Linked DNA regions of Luteolibacter yonseiensis. The protein of the gene in region 2 interacts with the protein of the main gene of each other region in a pairwise test. Links are inferred from orthologs where the notes say so. Each region holds a gene or a part of one and is shown on either strand. Other genes may lie near its edges. The genes, in order: JIN84_RS07170 and def.

Region 1 (3,120 bases), on a different replicon or contig from region 2:
GAATTTCAGATGGCGCGGGAGGGCCGGGTAGGCCGGCTCTCCCCTCGCCCCCAACCCTCAATATTCCCGCTTGAGCAAGTAAGCGGCGATCTCTTCCAGCCGGGCCGCCTTTTTACCAAGCGGTTTCAGCGCTTCCATGGCGGATCTCGTTAGCTTCGCGGCCTCCTTGCGCGAGGCATCGAGCCCGAGAATCGCCGGATAGGTGGATTTCTCCACCGCTTCGTCCTTGCCCGCTGTCTTGCCCAGCACTTCGGTGCTTTGGGTGACATCCAGGATGTCGTCGATCACCTGGAAAGCCAGCCCGAGCGCGTAGCCGAATTTCGTCAGGGCGTCGAGTTTCGCCGGGGTCGCATTGGCGGACATGCCGCCGAGGCGCAGCGAGGTGGTGAGCAGTGCGGCGGTCTTCGCCTCATGGATGCGGACCAGGTCGCGTTTGGTGAGTTTTTTTCCTTCGCCTTCAAGGTCCATCACCTGGCCGCCGATGAGCTTGCGGCTGCCGCCGGTTTCCGCCAGCTCGGCGATGAACTCGCGCGTGCCGTAGCGTTTGGTCGCCGGGGCTTTCGCGAGCACGATGAAGGCTTCCGTGAGAAGGGCGTCGCCGCAAAGGACGGCCATGCCCTCGCCATAGACCTTGTGGCAGGTCGGGCGTCCGCGGCGCAGGTCGTCATCGTCCATCGCGGGGAGATCGTCATGAACCAAAGAATAGGTGTGCATCAGTTCCACCGCGCAGGCCGGAGCGAGGGCGTTTGAGACTTCACCACCACAAGCCTCCGCCGCCGCAAGACAGAGCACGGGCCTCAGGCGTTTCCCTCCGGCGAAGACGCTGTAGCGCATGGCCGCGTGGATCGTGGCCGGGCGTTCCTTCGCCTTTGGTAAAAAGGAATCCATCGCCGCATCCACTTCGGAGGCGGTGGTTTTCAGGTAGGTCTTGAGGTCCATTGTCGTGTGAGGGGCGGGAGATCGATCCTTTCGTAGTTCTCGGGCGGATCGTCCTCGGGCAGCGGGCCAAGTCTCAGCATGACGATGTAGTCCGCCAACTCGAAAGTTTTCCCTTCACCCCGGTCATCGTTTTCCCGGATATTTTCCCATGCGGATTCCGGGATCGGCATTTGGAGAGGTTCCGATTCCCTTTCGACAAAAAATCCACCCTTTGAAAAACGCGCGATGCCGAACAGCACCATGCTGCCACCATAGGAATGGGTTTGATCCCAGATGAAAACGGCGATGGAGGCTCCATCGATGTCCTTTGGGTGGATCATCACCTGCAGCCTCCGCTGTAAGAGGTCGTCACGTCCTCCTGCATCACAGGATCTCCGCGATCTGCACCGCGTTGAGAGCCGCGCCTTTCCGGACCTGGTCGCCCACGACCCAGAGGTCGAGCGCGTTGTCGAAGACGAGGTTCTTGCGGATGCGGCCGACGAGGCAGTCGTCCTTGCCGGTGGTGTCGAGAGGCACCGGGAAAAGTTTGGCGGATGGATCATCGACGACATTCACGCCGGGCCTGCCTTCGTAGGCGGCGCGGGCGGCGGCGACATCCACGGGGCGCTCGAATTGTGCGGTGATGGAAACCGAGTGCGAGCGGTAGACCGGCACGCGCACGCAGGTGCAGGAAACGCGCAGTTCCGGCAGGTCCATGATCTTCCGGCCTTCGTTGAGCATCTTGAGCTCTTCCTTGGTGTAGCCGTTGTCGGTGAACGCATCCACCTGCGGGATGACGTTGAAGGCGATCTGGCGCGGGTAGATTTTCGGAGTGAAAGGCTGGTCGCTTGCGATGGCCTTCATCTGCTCTTCCAGTTCGACGATGCCCTGGGCTCCCGAGCCGGACACCGCCTGGTAGGTGGAGGCGATGATGGACCGCAGGCCGAACGCCGCGTGCAGCGGTGCCAGCGCCATCAGCGAGATGATGGTCGTGCAGTTCGGATTCGCGATGATGCCGCGCGGGCGGTTCTTCGCCGCTTCCGGATTGATTTCAGGCACCACGAGAGGGACATCCGCATCCATGCGGAAAGCGGAGGAATTGTCGATGACCACCGCGCCCGCCGCGGCTGCGGAGGGGCCGTATTCCAGGGAAATCCCGCCACCCGCGCTGAAAAGGGCGATGTCCACGTCCCCGAAGGAGTCGTGGGTCAGCTCCTCCACGGTGATTTCCTCACCACGGAAGGTCATCTTTTTCCCAGCGGAACGAGCGGAGGCGAGCAGCTTGAGCTTGCTCAGTGGAAAATTCCGTTGCTCCAGGCAAAGGAGCATCTCGACGCCGACGGCACCCGTCGCACCTACGATCGCTACATGGGGATGATTCATTTTCATGGGCCGGCGTCTTTTGCCGGGGCGCGGAGCATACCCAGATCCTGCGGACTGGCAACCGATTCGTTTCAAGAGAAAAAGATTCGAATCCGGAGGCGGAACATGGTGACGTGCGTATGAATGAGAACGACGCGCATTTCGCCTTTTCCCCAGACGCAATGGACCATGCTCGTCGACGTCTGCCGGGAAGGAGCTCCGGAACTGCGGCAACGCGCGCTGGAAACCCTTTGCCACAACTATTGGTATCCGCTGTATGCGTTCGCCCGCAGGACGGGAAACGGCCGTCAGGACGCCGAGGATCTGACCCAGGGATTTTTCCAATATTTGCTGGAGCGGGGCCTGTTTTCTTCCGCCAGCCAGGAACTGGGCAAATTGAGGACATTCCTGCTCACGGCGTTCCAGCGTTATGCGGGCGATGTGAGGGAGCGCGGGCTGGCCCTCAAGCGCGGCGGTGGATATGAGATCCTCTCGCTCGATGTCGATGAGGCGGAGCGGAATTTCGGAGAACCCGCCGAAGCGCTCACCCCTCACGAGATCTTCGACCACCAGTGGGCGATGACCGTGCTGCTCGGAGCACTGGGCACGCTTCGAGAAGAAGAGGATGGAGCGGGCAGGGGGACGCAGTTCGCCATTCTGGAACCTTTTTTGAATCCCAGGTCCGAAGCGGGGGGGAACTACGCCGACGCGGCGGACGCGCTGGGGATGAGCGGCGAGGCGGCGCGGAAGGTGGTGAGCCGGTTGCGCGGAAAATTCCGGGATATCCTGCGGCGGCAGATCGGCGATACGCTGCGGTTTCCCACCGATGAACAGGTGGAT
Region 2 (3,018 bases):
GGGAGACCGAAGTTTCCACATCCGCCCAGGTGAAATGCTTTCCACCGGTCAGGATGAACGGCTCGAGTGAGAATCCGGCTTCGTCCACCTCCACCATGCCCTCTTCGTTGATGAGCGCGCGGCGTTTTCCCTCCGGGCTGCCGACAGGAGTCCAGTAGGATTGCTCGCGCAGCCAGTAGCGCGGGAACCAGCCGCGCGGGTAATCGGCGGCGACGGCGTGGATGAACTCATTCGGAGTGCTGGAAAAAGCGTCCGGCCGCAGGACGACGGAACACAGCGCGGCGCATCCACAGTCGGCGAAGGTGATCCGAAGGTGCCGTGCCTCCAAACCGGGTGTGGAAATGTGGCTCATTTTTCCGAGCACGGACGAAGACCGGTGGATCCCGGTCCACACGTTTCCATCGCCCGATACCTCCACGGTGAATTTCCTGCGTGGCAGGGCATCCGGCCAGGTGATGACCATCCCGCCGAAGCGCAGCGGCCTGCCGAAATCGACCTCCCACCGGGGCGACGCGTCACCCGGAGCCGCCTGCCAGCCTGTGAGAGATGCATCCGCGAACACGGCCTCGGGCGGAAATCCCTGCTTGTGGCTGGTCGCCGTAATCGAACGTGGCGACCGCAGTGTCTGGTCTTCGAACACCGGAGAGGCCAGCTCCAGCACTCCTTTTCCACCCGATCCCGCCACGATGGCAAACTCGACCGCCCCGACTTCCGACGGCCCGCCACCGCCGGCCGGTCCCCAGGCGAACGGCAGGTCCCGTTCGTGCATGCGCACGTTCGTCCAGTTTGCCGGCAATTCCACGTTCTCGCGCTGACGCCGCCAGACGTTCGTGTTTCCCGGGTCCGAAACCTTGAATTCAAAATGGTTCTCAGGTCCCTCACCCCGTACGAGGAAACCGATTTCAAACGTGCCCGGCAGGCAAAACCGGACCTCCCGTCTCAATACGACGAAACCACCGCCGCCATGGAAATCATACTCCAAACGCAGGCCGCAACCGCCATCCGCCCCTTCACATCGTGAGAGCCTGCCTTCCGACTGGCCGGACGCGAACACCTGCCAGTGGGCCGGATCTTCAAACAGTGAGAAAAACGGATGGTGCGACATCGGTTGGGTTTTTAAGATAAAAAGAGGGTATTGCTAAACAATTCTGTCTAACAGTTGCCAAACCGGCGACCAAGGACCAAGTTCAACATGCGCCCAAGGTGCCATATCCGGCGGAATTCACGCCCTCTCCGATCCTTTCCCGTTTCCCAAACCCACTGATCATGAACCTTCCCATCCTCTACATCAAACGCGGTTGCCCGTGGTGTGACGAAGTCGTCGAGTATCTCGACAGCAAGAAAATCGAGGTCCAGACCTTCAACGTCTCCGGCGATCGCGAGGCCATGCAGGAAATGGTGGCGCTCTCCGGCCAGAGCAAGGCCCCGACCATGGATTGGCATGGCGAGGTCCTCGCGGATTTCGGGGTGGATGAACTCGTGCCCTTTTTGAAAAAACGGGGCATCGTCTGACCGGCACCCGGAAAACCAGGGTGTCCCGATCAGCCCTGGGGATTCGAATCCAGCAGCTTCTTGAGCCGGTTCCGCATCGAGACCTTCGCCACCGCCGGCAGACGGTCCACGAACAACACGCCGTTCAAGTGGTCGATCTCATGTTGCAGGGCCCTGGCCAGCAGGCCGTCCGTCTCCACGACAAGCACCGATCCATCCAGCTGAGGCAGCGTCGCCTTCACCGCTTCCGGCCTGCGCACTTCCGCGCGGATGCCCCGGATGCTGAGGCAGCCTTCCATTCCAAATTCCTTTTCCTGACCGAACGCCAGCTCGGGATTGATGAAGATGAGCGGCATGATCTCTTCAAGGTTCGCATCCTCGCCATTCACCTTGAGGAAGGAAATGCAGTCCGGATCATGCGAGACGTCGATGACCGCCAGGCGCAGGTCCTCACCCACCTGTGGAGCGGCGAGGCCGACGCCGTTCGCGTCCACCATCGTTTCCAACATGTCGGCGACCAGTTCGATGATCGTATCATCCACCTCGGTGACAGGGCGGCAGCGTTGGCGGAGAACAGGGTGGCCGTATTGGACAATTTCGCGAATCATGAGGAAGTCCACAGGTCTCTAGCGGAACAAATCACAAAGGTCAAACCCCAGAAAACAACCATCCTTCCGTCTGTTTTTCAAATGGAGAAACAACGGACAGGTTCCTCCGGCGTGACTCCTCTTTCATTCCGCTTTCAAACTTGACCTGTTCAAAAGACCATGCATCTATTCGTCCCATGAGCTTGCAACTCCTCTCTTCCCGGCTCAAGCAGACCTTCGGCTACAATGAATTCCGGCCTCTTCAGCGGGAAATCATGGAGGCGTCGTTGGGGGGACGGGACACCGTTGCCATCCTGCCGACCGGAGCGGGAAAAAGTCTTTGTTACCAGCTCCCCGCCCTCGTCCGCGAAGGACTGACAGTCGTCGTCTCACCCCTCATCGCCCTGATGAAGGATCAGGTGGACCAGCTCGAAGCCAGCGGCGTGGCGGCGACGTTTCTCAACTCGACGCTTGATTCCAATGAAGCGCGCCGTCGCACCGACGGACTGGCGGCGGGAGAATACCAGCTGCTCTATGTGGCGCCGGAGCGCCTGATGCTGCCGGATTTCCTCATGCGGCTCAGGAATTGGAAAATCGCGGCACTGGCGGTGGACGAGGCGCACTGCATCAGCGAATGGGGCCACGACTTCCGTCCGGAATACCGAAGGCTGAGGGAGGTACGCGGAGTCCTTCCGGAAATCCCCGTGCTCGCACTCACCGCGACCGCCACCGGACGCGTGAGGGAGGACATCATCCGCCAGCTCGAACTCCGCGATCCCGCGGTCTTTCTCGCCAGTTTCAACCGGCCCAACCTGAAATACCAGGTCGTCGGAAAATCCGGAGCAGCGGCGCAGGTCTGTAATTTCGTGAACGCCCGGCCCGACGAGTCCGGCATCGTTTATTGCCAATCCCGCAAGAACACGGAATCGATGGCGGCGAC

What was found.
Region 1: the proteins of def (region 2) and JIN84_RS07170 interact in binary tests that used the Escherichia coli proteins (3 or more experiments, as listed by UniProt). The link is inferred for Luteolibacter yonseiensis from one-to-one orthologs.

What each region holds. Positions count from the first base shown.
Region 1 is NZ_JAENIK010000008.1:226,173-229,292, reverse strand. What follows is about bases 303-3,102. They hold JIN84_RS07170 (aspartate-semialdehyde dehydrogenase), read right to left. Parts: upstream 2,302-3,102; coding sequence 1,303-2,301; downstream 303-1,302. Other genes in these bases: JIN84_RS07165 (RNA polymerase sigma factor), read left to right, coding at 2,470-3,102; JIN84_RS07175 (hypothetical protein), read right to left, coding at 918-1,259; JIN84_RS07180 (polyprenyl synthetase family protein), read right to left, coding at 303-939. In the rest of the region: more of JIN84_RS07180, read right to left, coding at 58-302; more of JIN84_RS07165, read left to right, coding at 3,103-3,120.
Region 2 is NZ_JAENIK010000011.1:75,267-78,284, reverse strand. The notes cover bases 321-3,018. They hold def (peptide deformylase), read right to left. Parts: upstream 2,100-3,018; coding sequence 1,542-2,099; downstream 321-1,541. Other genes in these bases: recQ (DNA helicase RecQ), read left to right, coding at 2,276-3,018; JIN84_RS10020 (glutaredoxin family protein), read left to right, coding at 1,267-1,512; JIN84_RS10025 (discoidin domain-containing protein), read right to left, coding at 321-1,105. Outside these bases: more of JIN84_RS10025, read right to left, coding at 1-320. UniProt on the Escherichia coli protein: Removes the formyl group from the N-terminal Met of newly synthesized proteins. Requires at least a dipeptide for an efficient rate of reaction. N-terminal L-methionine is a prerequisite for activity but the enzyme has broad specificity at other positions.